4 regions of the Serratia entomophila genome follow, and region 3 is predicted to be linked to each of the others. Evidence: predicted binding sites of a transcription regulator. Region 3 holds the regulator's gene; each other region holds the start of a gene.
What was found. The regulator PurR, encoded in region 3, represses purine synthesis genes. The targets are predictions, from matches to a motif close to CANGCAAACGTTTGCNTG.

Region 1: a site for PurR is predicted at 1,860-1,877, ahead of purM (phosphoribosylformylglycinamidine cyclo-ligase). Genes of this name have one in related genera too.
Region 2: a site for PurR is predicted at 1,687-1,704, ahead of glyA (serine hydroxymethyltransferase). Genes of this name have one in related genera too.
Region 4: a site for PurR is predicted at 1,886-1,903, ahead of tusA (sulfurtransferase TusA). Genes of this name have one in related genera too.

What each region holds. Positions count from the first base shown of each region.
Region 1 is NZ_CP082787.1:3,658,692-3,661,861, reverse strand. It holds gene purN (phosphoribosylglycinamide formyltransferase) at 100-738, opposite strand; gene purM (phosphoribosylformylglycinamidine cyclo-ligase) at 738-1,775, opposite strand; gene upp (uracil phosphoribosyltransferase) at 2,031-2,657, shown strand; gene uraA (uracil permease) at 2,789-3,170, shown strand, end outside.
Region 2 is NZ_CP082787.1:3,760,284-3,763,453, forward strand. It holds gene KHA73_RS18225 (3-phenylpropionate MFS transporter) at 1-159, opposite strand, end outside; gene glyA (serine hydroxymethyltransferase) at 314-1,567, opposite strand; gene hmpA (NO-inducible flavohemoprotein) at 1,926-3,116, shown strand; gene KHA73_RS18240 (c-type cytochrome) at 3,165-3,170, opposite strand, start outside.
Region 3 is NZ_CP082787.1:2,275,403-2,278,572, forward strand. It holds gene punR (DNA-binding transcriptional activator PunR) at 1-886, shown strand, start outside; gene purR (HTH-type transcriptional repressor PurR) at 883-1,908, opposite strand; gene cydH (cytochrome bd-I oxidase subunit CydH) at 2,233-2,322, shown strand; gene KHA73_RS11190 (C40 family peptidase) at 2,466-3,170, opposite strand, start outside.
Region 4 is NZ_CP082787.1:4,649,723-4,652,892, reverse strand. It holds gene glpC (anaerobic glycerol-3-phosphate dehydrogenase subunit GlpC) at 1-31, shown strand, start outside; gene KHA73_RS22300 (DcrB family lipoprotein) at 60-623, opposite strand; partial or broken gene KHA73_RS22295 (GNAT family N-acetyltransferase) at 704-919, opposite strand; gene KHA73_RS22290 (7-cyano-7-deazaguanine/7-aminomethyl-7-deazaguanine transporter) at 1,039-1,698, opposite strand; gene tusA (sulfurtransferase TusA) at 1,990-2,235, shown strand; gene KHA73_RS22280 (zinc/cadmium/mercury/lead-transporting ATPase) at 2,287-3,170, opposite strand, start outside.

The DNA.
Region 1 (3,170 bases), 1.4 Mb from region 3:
CGTGAAATTGCGCAAAGTATAACTTCGGCGCAGGCATTGCGGCGAAGAAAAAACGGCGCCGCGTGGGCACCGTTTAGGCAAGGTTCAGGCTGCGCGCCGTCAGTCGGCGGCGTGCCCCTGCTCCGGCAGGCGTTCGCCGTCCAGCCAGGCGGCGCCTTCACGCATCGCCAGGCGGCCTTCGACGAACCAGTTCACCACCAGCGGGTAGAGAGTGTGCTCCTGGGCCTGCACCCGTTCGATCACCTCGTCTTCCTCGTCGCCGGGGAAAATCGGCACCTTGGCTTGCAGGATCACCGGGCCGCCGTCGAGCTGTTCGGTGACGAAGTGCACCGAGGTGCCATGCTCGCCGTCGCCGTTGTCTATGGCCTGCCGATGGGTATGCAGGCCCGGGTATTTCGGCAGCAGGGAAGGGTGAATGTTCAGCATGCGCCCGGCGTAATGCTGCACGAACTGCGGGCTGAGGATGCGCATATAGCCGGCCAGCACCACCAGATCGGGCTGGTACCGGTCGATGGCGTCCGCCAATGCGGCGTCGAACGCCGCGCGATCTTCATAGGCTTTGGCGTCCAGCGCGTGGGCGGCAATGCCGGCCGCCTCGGCGCGCTGCAGGCCGTAAGCCTGCGCCTTGTTGCTGAACACCGCCACGATCTCTGCGGCGATGCGGCCCTGCTGGCAGGCGTCAATCAGCGCCTGGAGATTGCTCCCCTGGCCGGAGACCAACACCACGATCTTTTTCATCAGTTGATGACCACTTGCTGTTCGTCAGAAGAAGCGGCCAGTTTACCGATTTTCCAGGCTTTTTCACCTGCCGCGGTCAGCAGTGCAAGGGCGGCGTCCACTTCGGCTTCCGGCAGGGCGATAACCATGCCCACGCCGCAGTTGAAGGTGCGGTACATTTCATGACGGCTGACGTTGCCGGCCTGCTGCAGCCAGTTGAACACCGCCGGCCACTGCCAGCTGGCTTCGTCGATCACCGCCTGCATGCCTTCCGGCAGCACGCGCGGGATGTTCTCCCAGAAGCCGCCGCCGGTCAGGTGGGCGATGGCGTGCACGTCAACGTTGTCGATCAGTTCCAGCACCGATTTTACGTAAATCTTGGTTGGCGCCAGCAGGTGGTCCGCCAGCGGTTTGCCGTCGAGATCGGTGGTGGTTGGGTCGGTGTTGCTGACTTCCAGGATTTTGCGCACCAGCGAGTAGCCGTTGGAGTGCGGGCCGGAAGCGCCCAGGGCGATCAGCGCGTCGCCGGGCTGCACCTTGCTGCCGTCGATGATTGCGGATTTCTCGACCACGCCGACGCAGAAGCCGGCCACGTCGTAGTCTTCGCCGTGGTACATACCCGGCATTTCGGCGGTTTCACCGCCCACCAGCGCGCAACCGGACTGCTTGCAACCTTCGGCGATGCCGGTGATCACACTGGCGGCGGTATCCACGTCCAGCTTGCCGGTGGCGTAGTAATCGAGGAAGAACAGCGGCTCAGCGCCTTGCACCACCAGATCGTTCACGCACATCGCGACCAGATCGATGCCGATGGTGTCGTGACGTTTCAGGTCCATCGCCAGACGCAGCTTGGTGCCTACGCCGTCGGTACCGGAAACCAGCACCGGCTCGCGGTATTTCTGCGGCAACGCACACAGGGCGCCAAAACCGCCCAGACCACCCATCACTTCCGGGCGGCGGGTCTGTTTAACTACACCTTTGATGCGATCTACCAATGCGTTGCCTGCATCGATATCGACACCTGCGTCTTTATAGCTGAGAGAGGTTTTGTCGGTCACTGCGCGATCCCCACGACGGTTTGCGGTTTGAAAACTGTGCTTCCGATATTGATTCCGGAAAAAGGCGCGGCAATTCTAACAGCGCAGGCAAACGTTTGCGAGCGGCTTGTGAGGCAGCTCCGCTTTTTCGTCATCTATACTGATATTCAAACTTTTGTTGATCCCGATCGGGCTATTGTGGGTGGCGCGGCCAAAAAAAGGAGGTATAATCCCGCGATTTTTTTGGCCGTCAACCGCCTTAATAGGAGAAAAATGATGAAGATCGTTGAGGTGAAACACCCGCTGGTAAAACACAAGCTTGGCCTGATGCGCGAAAATGACATCAGCACCAAACGCTTCCGTGAGCTGGCCTCAGAAGTGGGTAGTTTGCTGACCTATGAAGCGACCGCCGATCTGGAGACGGAAAAAGTCACCATCGAAGGCTGGTGCGGGCCGGTTGAAATCGACCAGATCAAAGGGAAAAAAATTACCGTAGTGCCTATCCTGCGCGCCGGTCTGGGCATGATGGAAGGGGTGCTGGAGCACGTGCCGAGCGCACGCATCAGCGTAGTCGGCGTTTACCGCGACGAAGAAACCCTCGAGCCGGTACCGTACTTCCAAAAGCTGGTTTCCAACATCGAAGAGCGCCTGGCATTGGTCGTTGATCCGATGCTGGCTACCGGCGGCTCGATGATCGCCACTATCGATCTGCTGAAGAAAGCCGGCTGCAACAGCATCAAGGTGCTGGTGCTGGTGGCGGCGCCGGAAGGCATCGCCGCGCTGGAGAAAGCGCACCCGGACGTGGAGCTGTACACCGCCTCTATCGATCGGTGCCTCAATGAGAAAGGTTACATCGTGCCGGGCCTGGGTGATGCGGGCGACAAGATATTTGGTACCAAGTAACAAATTAGCCGACTTTAATCAGTCGGCTTTTTTATGCGCTTCGTCTTTCAAGCCGCCTGGCCGTAACTTGAAATCCATTGAGCATAGATAACTAAGCTTGCATAACCAAAACGATTAAAAGGAAAGCACACATGACCCGTCGCGCCATCGGCGTCAGCGAGCGGCCGCCGCTGCTCCAGACCATTCCGCTCAGCTTCCAGCATCTGTTCGCCATGTTCGGCGCCACGGTGCTGGTGCCTATCCTGTTCAAGATCAACCCGGCGACGGTGCTGTTGTTCAACGGCGTCGGCACGCTGCTGTACCTGTTTATCTGCAAGGGCAAGATCCCGGCCTATCTCGGTTCCAGCTTCGCGTTCATTTCGCCGGTGCTGCTGCTGTTGCCGCTGGGGTATGAAGTGGCGCTGGGCGGTTTCATCATGTGCGGCGTGCTGTTCTGCCTGGTGGCGCTGATCGTCAAGAAGGCCGGCACCGGCTGGCTGGACGTGATGTTCCCGCCGGCGGCGATGGGGGCGA
Region 2 (3,170 bases), 1.5 Mb from region 3:
AAAACGGGCAATCAGGCCGGCGCCGAGCAACATACCGATGGTTTCGGGCGCGATGCCCTCGCCTTTTAACCAAACGCCCCAAAAGGGTAAGAAAATGCCATACGAAAAGAAGTAGGTGAAATAGCTGAGAGCGAGCCAACGCGTTGATTGCAGAACCATGATCCCTCCGGTGTGAGGCGATACTTTGACAGAGCTCACACCGGCTAGCAATCTTCATTCATGTTCAAAGGGTTAGACTGCAAAGCAGTTCACAGTTTGCCCATAACAGCGATAAAAAAACCCGCCGTAGCGGGTTTTGCAAAGCGAAGCAGAATTATGCGTAAACCGGCAGGCGGGCGCAGATATCCAGCACTTTCTGCTTGGTGCGTTCGATGGTGGCTTCATCGTTGATGTTGTCCAGCACGTCGCAGATCCAGCCGGCCAGTTCGCGCACTTCGGCTTCCTTGAAGCCGCGGCGGGTTACCGCCGGGGTGCCGATACGCACGCCGGAGGTGACGAACGGGCTCTTAGGATCGTTAGGCACGCTGTTTTTGTTCACGGTGATGTTGGCGCGGCCGAGAGCAGCGTCAGCTTCTTTACCGGTCAGGTTCTTGTCCACCAGATCCAGCAGGAACAGATGGTTGTGGGTGCCGCCGGAAACCACTTTATAGCCGCGCTGCAGGAACACATCCACCATCGCTTTGGCGTTGTCGGCCACTTGCTGCTGGTAAACCTTGAACTCCGGCTCCATCGCTTCTTTCAGCGCCACCGCCTTGCCGGCGATCACGTGCATCAGCGGGCCGCCCTGGCCGCCTGGGAACACTGCGGAGTTCAGCTTTTTGTACAGCTCTTCGTCGCCGCCCTTCGCCAGGATCAGGCCGCCACGCGGACCCGCCAGGGTTTTGTGGGTGGTGGTGGTGACGATGTGCGCGTGCGGCACCGGGTTCGGGTAAACGCCGGCGGCGATCAGACCGGCGACGTGCGCCATGTCAACGAACAGGTAAGCGCCGATGCTGTCGGCGATTTCACGCATTTTTGCCCAATCGACGACGCCGGAGAAGGCGGAGAAGCCGCCGATGATCATTTTCGGCTTGTGGGTCTGCGCCTGCTTGGCCAGATCCTCATAGTCGATTTTGCCTTCTTCGTCGATGCCGTAAGGCACCACGTTGTAGAGTTTGCCGGACAGGTTAACCGGGGAGCCGTGGGTCAGGTGGCCGCCGTGCGCCAGGTTCATGCCCAAAATGGTGTCGCCCGGCTGCAGCAGCGCGGTGTAAACGGCGAAGTTAGCCTGAGAACCGGAGTGCGGCTGCACGTTGGCATAGTCTGCGCCGAACAGCGCTTTCGCGCGGTCGATAGCCAGTTGCTCAACGATATCCACGTATTCGCAGCCGCCGTAGTAACGCTTGCCCGGGTAGCCTTCCGCGTATTTGTTGGTCAGCTGGGAACCCTGAGCCTGCATGACGCGCGGGCTGGTGTAGTTCTCAGACGCAATCAGCTCGATGTGCTCTTCCTGACGCACCACTTCTTGCTCCATTGCACGCCACAGTTCGGCATCGTAATCGGCAATGTTCATTTCACGCTTTAACATCCGGCATCTCCTGACTTAAATCGGCTAACTAAAAAATCACCAAATAACTACCCGTTTGGGTTCTGGGCCACAGTGTAAACTGTTTTCCCCCACCGAGGATAGGTCTTGACAGAGGTTTTTACGCAAACGATTGGCATAAGATTCCACAAGGCTTTGATCCGATAATTCATCCCGTTCGGCAACGGACTTTTCCTCATGCGAACGATGCGGTTTTTTCATGTTCTGTGAGCGCGATCGTCCGCTCAACAACACCGCAGCAAAAACAAGGGTATTTACAAGCGCAACGGAATCCAATAAGATGCATTTAAAATGCATCATTAAAAATCGTCTCAGGGACAACCCACTAAGGAGCGCTTCCATGCTGGACAGCCAAACCATCGCCACCGTCAAATCCACCATTCCGCTGCTGGCCGCCACCGGGCCGAAGTTGACCGCCCATTTCTACGATCGGATGTTCGCGCACAACCCTGAATTGAAAGATATTTTCAATATGAGCAACCAGCGCAACGGCGACCAGCGCCAGGCGCTGTTCGACGCCATCTGCGCCTATGCCGCCAACATCGAGAACCTGGCGGCGCTGTTGCCGGCGGTGGAGCGCATTGCGCAAAAACACGCCAGCTTCAACATTCAGCCCGATCAGTATCAGATTGTCGGCGGCCACCTGCTGGCGACGCTGGACGAAATGTTCAGCCCGGGCCAGGAAGTGCTGGACGCCTGGGGCAAAGCCTATGGCGTGCTGGCCAAGGTGTTTATCCAGCGTGAAGAGCAGATTTATCAACAAAGCGAAACCGACAACGGCGGCTGGCGCGACCTGCGCGCCTTCCGCATCCTCAAAAAGCAGCCGCAGAGCGAGGTGATCTGCAGCTTCGTGCTGGCGCCGGTCGACGGCGGCCGGGTAGCGGACTTCAAACCGGGGCAGTATCTGGCGGTCTACATCAGGCACGACAGCCTGGAGCATCAGGAAATTCGCCAATATTCACTGACTGCCGCGCCGAACGGCGAGTTCTACCGCATCGCGGTCAAGCGCGAAGATCAGGGCAAAGTGTCCAGCTATCTGCATCAGCAGGCACAGGAAGGCGACGTGATTTACCTCGCCCCGCCGCACGGCGATTTCTTCCTCGAGGCAGAGCCGAACACCCCGGTGGCGCTGATCTCCGCCGGCGTTGGCCAAACGCCGATGCTCGGCATGTTGAACAGCCTGCACGACAATCAGCATCAGGCGGAAATTCACTGGCTGCACGCGGCGGAAAACGGCGCCGTTCACGCCTTTGCCGCCGAAGTGGCGGACATCGCCGGGCGCATGCCGAACCTGAACCGCCACGTCTGGTACCGTGAACCGGGTGCGGAGGATGTGGAAGGCCGCGACTATCAAAGCCGCGGGCTGATGGATCTTGGCGCGCTGAGCGCTGCGTTGAGCAACCCGCAGATGCACTATTACTTCTGCGGCCCGGTGCCGTTCATGCAGCACGTGGGCAAACAGCTGCTGGCGATGGGAGTGGAGGCCGAGCGCATCCACTACGAATGCTTCGGCCCGCATAAGGTGCTGTAATCAATCGGGGCGCGGTCCTTTCCTTCATGGAAAAGCCGCGCCCCGCCGTTATTT
Region 3 (3,170 bases):
CGCGGCGGCGCAGGAGCTGCACCGGGTGCCGTCGGCGGTCAGCTATACGGTGCGCCAGCTGGAGCAGTGGCTGGCGGTGCCGCTGTTCGAGCGGCGCCATCGCGACGTGGAGCTGACGCCGGCCGGCGCGCTGTTTATCAAGGATGCGCGGGTTGTCATCAAAAAAATGCTCGACACCCGCCGGCAGTGCCAGCAGGTGGCCAACGGCTGGCGCGGCCAGCTGAACATCGCGGTGGACATCATCGTCAAACCGCAGCGCTGCCGCCAGCTGGTGCTGGACTTTTATCGGCACTTTCCCGACGTGGAACTGCAGGTTCAGCCGGAGGTATTCAACGGCGTGTGGGATGCGCTGGTCGATGGGCGGGCGGAGATGGCGATCGGTGCGACGCGCGCGGTGCCGGTCGGCGGCGGTTTTGCCTTCCGCGATATGGGGTATATGAACTGGCTGTGCGTGGCCAGCCCAGGGCACCCGCTGGCGCAGTTGGCCGGCCCGCTGCATGACGACCAGCTGCGGCCCTATCCCTCGCTGTGCCTGGAAGATACCTCGCGCAACCTGCCGAAGCGCGTAACCTGGACGCTGGATAACCAGCGGCGGCTGGTGGTGCCGGATTGGGTTTCGGCGCTGGATTGCCTGTGCGCCGGGCTGTGCGTCGGCATGATGCCGGCCCACCGGGTTTTGCCGTTGGTGCAGCGGGGCGAACTGGTGGCGCTGCAGCTGCAGCAGCCGTTTCCCGCCAGCCCCTGCTGCCTGACCTGGCAGCAGGATAAACCCTCACCGGCGATGGCCTGGCTGCTGGAATATCTGGGGGACAGTGAAACCCTGAACCAAGAGTGGCTGGGTGAAACGCTGCCGGAAGCCGCGCGGGCTCCCGGCAGCGGCGATTAGCGGCGGTAGTCGATGAACGGACCGTCGGCGACCGAACGGCGCTCGATCAGCTTCGGATGCACCTCTATCACCTGCGACTCTTCGCGCTTGCTGATGATGCGATCCAGCAGCATGGTGAAGGCCATTTCGCCCAAACGCTCCTTGGGCTGGTGGATAGTGGTCAGCGCCGGGGTGAAGTAGCGGGCGTTGCGCACGTTGTCGTAGCCGATCACCGAAATATCCTGCGGCACCCGCAGGCCCAATTCGTCGGCGGCGCAGATGGCGCCCATCGCCATGATGTCGCCGCCGCAGAACACCGCGGTCGGGCGCTGTTTTTGCGACAGGATCTGATGCATCGCCTTGTAACCGGATTCCGGTTCGAAGTCGCCCTGGACTATCCATTCGTCGCGCACCTCGATATTGGCTTCCTGCATCGCCTTCAGGAAGCCCTGATGGCGGCCGCCGCCGGTGTTGCGCGCCAGCTGGCCGGGAATGGCGCCGATATCGCGATGGCCGCGTTCGATCAGATAACGGCCGGCCAGGTAGCCGCCTTCGAAGGCGTTATCGATGATGGTGTCGGTAAAGTCACCGCGCGCCGCGCCCCAGTCCATCACCACCATTGGGATATTGCGGTAGTCTTCCAGCATGCCCAGCAGTTGGTCCGGGTATTCCGAGCACATCACCAGCAGCCCGTCGACGCGTTTTTGCGCCAGCATCGCCAGGTAGGCGCGCTGCTTGTCCAGGTTGTTGTGCGAGTTGCACAGGATCAGCGTATAGCCCTTGCTGTAGCAGCTGTTTTCCACCGCCTCAATCACTTCGGCAAAGTAGGGCGCCTCGCTCGAGGTGGCCAGCAGGCCGATCGACTTGGTGTGATTGACCTTCAGGCTGCGCGCTACGGCGCTCGGTGAGTAATGCAGTTCTTTGATTGCGGCCCACACGGCCGCTTTGGTCTCTTCGGCGACGAAACGAGTCTTATTGATGACGTGCGAAACGGTGGTGGTGGAAACGCCAGCGCGTTTGGCCACATCTTTAATCGTTGCCATGTAAGAAATGACTCCTGAACTTACATGTTGCAGCATGTAAGTGTGATGTTAATCGTTTGCCTGCGTAGATCCTCCTCCAGAGAAGCGAAAACTGAGTTTTTAGTGTATTGAAGTCGTCAGCGCTTGGTCAGGAGGGGCATTGTTGCCGGTACGCAGTTGTGAACTGCGAATTTTGTCGCATATTGAGCAAAAGGGGAAGAGGTAATCGGTATTATAAACAGGGAAATGATAACAAGATTTTATTGGCGAACTGTGGGAAAATGATTTGACGTACTAATTGTGCGCCTTTTATCCTTGGGAAAGCCTATCTGAGAAGGAGTAGTAATGGATACCGATCTGAAGATGTCGCTGTTCACCACCCTGTGTGCGCTGGCCGTGATCATTGCCTTCAGCTTCACCGCCGCGTTGAACTGAATCCCCGGCATTAAAAAGGCGCAGCTTGCTGCGCCTCGTCGCTCTCCCCGGCGGTTATCCGCGTTTTTCTGCAGCACAGGTCCGGTACGCCAACGCCCGGAGGTTCTCCAGGCATTTCGGTCGCGTATCGCGCCAGCCTGGTATTAGCGGATGGTTTTCGGCGTCACTACCCGGCGGGCGCCGATGTAGTGGTTCTGCCAGTAGTCGTTGTCGAGCTGGCTGATGCGGATCTCTTCGCCGGTACGCGGAGACTGGATAAACTTGCCGTTGCCGAGGTAAACGCCGACATGATCGGCCACGCCGCGGTTGTTGATGCGGAAGAACACCAGGTCGCCGCTTTCCAGTTCGTTTTTCTTGATCGGCGCGGCGTCGCGCAGGTGATACATCTCATTGGCGGTGCGCGGCATCTTGATTTTTACCACGTCCTTATAGGCGTAATAAATCAGGCCGCTGCAGTCAAAGCCGGTGCGCGGCGAGCTGCCGCCCCAACGATAAGGCTTGCCCATCTGATCCATCAGCTTGGCCATGGCAGTTTGTTTGGCGTGCTGATAGCGTTTTTTATGCGCCGGGCTAAGCTTCAGCGGCTTATCATCGAGCACCAGTTTGGCGGTTGCCATACCGGCTTCGCGGTGGCGACCGTAGCCTTTTTTGTAGCCCTTTTTCGGTGGGGTGACTTTGATCTTGGCGATTTTCTGGGGTTTGGCTTTCGACTTGGCGCTGACAATCTTTTTAGCGGTTTTCTCGGGTTTGGCCTTGGCGATCTTGGTTTTTTTCTCGCTTGCCGTGACTTTGGCTTTTTTGCCGGCCTTTACCGCTTTCTTTTTTTTGCGGTCATCCGGCCGTGCTTC
Region 4 (3,170 bases), 2.4 Mb from region 3:
CCTGCTGGCGCAGGCGTTGTCGCAGGGCTGACGGGGCCGGCACGCCGGCCCCGAGAGGGTTATGGTTTCAGCTTCAGCTTGCTGATGATGCCTTCGGCTTCGTTCTGCGCCTGTTGCTGGTTATCCGCCGGCAGCGTGATCTGAATGGTCAGCATGTCGTTGTTCAGCGTACCGATCAGCACGGAGGAGTAAGCTTTCTCGCCGCCGCTGGTGATGATGCTGTCCAGCTGACGCAGCGGCACGCCGTTAACGTCGATGGCCTTGTTGGTGATCACCTGCAGGTTGGCGTCACGCGCGCGCTGGGTGTCCTCCAGGCGCTTGGCCAGGGTCTCCAGGCTGTCGGCGGTTTTGTCGCCGAGGATCACGATCACCGCGCGCTGGCCGGTGCTGTCGGCATACACGTGCATATTGTTCGCCTGGGTGCCCAGCTTGCCGCTTTGGTCCGCCATGCCGTTCGGCAGGGTGAACGCCAGTTTGCCGTCCAGCAGGCTGACTTGCTGTCCGGCCGGGGCGCTGGCCGCCGCGCCGTCTGGCGCTGCCTTGGTGTCTTTGCTGTTGCCGTCGCAGGCCGCGAGGCCTAGCACCAGCAGGCTGATACCCATCAATTTTGCTACTTTACGCATCGGGCTTCCTTCTTCCTTTCCGGTAGGGTTTCACTGCCCTATCGCAACCTATTCCAGGTTGAAATGCAAGGCAGACGTTGTCACAAGGTTTTCTCAAGTAATAGCCGATAATCAGCCACTTCGCCTTTCTTTTCCAGCTGAACAATCTGATAGTGATGGGCGATGAGCATCATCAGCATGGCGCGGAACTGATTGCGGGTTTTCACTCTCAGTTGCCGGTAGCCCTGCGCCCGCGCCCAGCGTTCCTGCCCGGCAAGCAGCGCCTGCGCCGCGCCGTGGCGGCGAAACGCGGGCAAGCACGCCGAATTCGGGGATCTCTTGATACAGGCGGTGGATGTCTTCAAGGGTGGCGGTGCGGACGGTCAAACTCATTGGCGGCCTCCGGAAGGGTGCGGGCCGCCAATGATAGCACGGCTTAGCCCGGCTGCAGGCCGCCGGCGCGCGCCGCGATGCGTTTGAGCAGCATGTTCAACAGCACGCCGTACATCGGCAGGAAGAACAGCATGCAGATCAGCACCTTGAAGCTGTAATCCACCAGGGCGATCTCCACCCAGTTGTTGGCCATAAAGGCGTCGCTGCTCTTGTAGAAAGCGATGAAGAAGAACGACAGCGTATCGCTGATGTTGCCGAGGAACATCGCCGCGGCGGGCGCCACCCACCAGGCGCTGCGTTGGCGCAGGCGGTTGAAGACGTGTACGTCGAGGATCTGGCCGAGCACGTAGGCCATAAAGCTGGCGATGGCGATGCGCGCCACAAACAGGTTAAAACTGCCCAGTGCGGCGAACCCCTGCCATTCCCCCTGGTAAGTGACGGTGGAAATCACGTAGGAAATGAACAGCGCTGGCACCATCACGGACAAAATGATGCGTCGCGCCAGCGGCGCGCCGAAGATGCGCACCGTCAGATCGGTCGCCAGAAAGATAAACGGGAAGGTGAATGCGCCCCAGGTGGTGTGGAAGCCGAAAACGGTGATCGGCAGCTGCACCAGATAGTTGCTGGAGGTAATGATGGCGATATGGAACAACGATAGCCAGACCAACGCGGTGAAGCGCTGCTGAGCGGTAAACGAATACATGATGTAGCCTTTTTAGTCGTGGGGTGAGGGAACCCAGAATCTGTCGTCACAGCGGTAAAACATGCCGCGCGGCCGCATAATACGCGTTTGCGCAACCAATGCAATGGTTAGGCTGTGCCTCCCCCGTGATAACGGCCGTTGGGGGCAGTGAAGGCACCACATTTCATCGGGTGGCGCAGCCTCTTTTAACGCAAACGTTAACGCATCTTGCGCAGAAAAACTACCGGCGTAAACTAGGCGCTAATGAGATGCGGCGAGCGTTCGCCGGTCGTTTTTTTCGAGAAAAATCGCATGACTGATTTATTTGCCCAGGCAGACCAGACGCTCGACGCGCTGGGGCTGCGCTGCCCTGAACCGGTGATGATGGTGCGTAAAACCGTGCGCCACATGGATAACGGCGAAACGCTGCTGATTATCGCCGACGATCCGGCCACCACCCGCGATATTCCGGGCTTTTGCCGCTTTATGGAGCATACGCTGGTGGCGCAGGAAACCGAGCAGGCGCCTTACCGCTACCTGTTGCGCAAGGGCGTATAACCGCTGCAAGGGATATCAGGGGCAAATTCTGCGCCCCTGATATGCCGTTGCCTAGCTGCGTTTCTGCAACAGACGCAGCGCGTTGGCGGTCACCAGCGCGGTGGCACCGGAGTCCGCCAGCACCGCCAGCCACAGGCCGGTCAGCCCCATCAGGCTGGTGACCAGAAATACCCCTTTCAGCCCCAGCGCGATGGTGATGTTTTGCCGGATGTTGGCATGGGTGGCGCGCGAGATGCGGATCATCTCCGCCACGCCCAGCAGCCGGTTGTGGGTCAGGGCCGCGTCGGCAGTTTCCAGCGCCACGTCGGTGCCGCTGCCCATGGCGATGCCGATGCTCGAGGCCTTCATGGCCGGGGCGTCGTTGATGCCGTCGCCGATCATCGCCGTCGGGCGCAGCTCGCTCAGTTCGGTTACCGCCTTCACCTTGTCCTCCGGCAGCAGACCGGCGCGATAATCCAGGCCCAGCTCACCGGCTATCGCCGCCGCGGCGCGCGGGTTATCGCCGGTCAGCATTACGCCGCGGATCCCCAGCGCGTTCAGCTCGGCGATCGCCTGTTTGGCGTCGCTGCGCAGCGTATCGCGCAGCGCCAGCAGGCCGATTGGCGCGCCATCCTCCAGCACCACCACCGCCGTTTTACCGGCGCTTTCCAGCGCTTCTACCTGACTCTGCCATGTGCCGCCAAGCAGTCCCGGCGCCAGCTTGCCCGGTGCGCTGATCAACAGGGTTTTGCCGTCGACCGTGCCTTCTACACCCACACCGGCCAGCGCGCGACGGGCCTGTGCCGGCGGCAGTTCCGCACCGTATTGCGCGGCGCGGTTGATGATGGCCTGCGCCAGCGGATGATGGGAGCCGGCCTCAACCGCCGCGGCGAGCGTTAACAGCCGCTGTTCGCCGATACCGCCAATTGGCAGCACGTCGGTCACCGTCGGCTTGC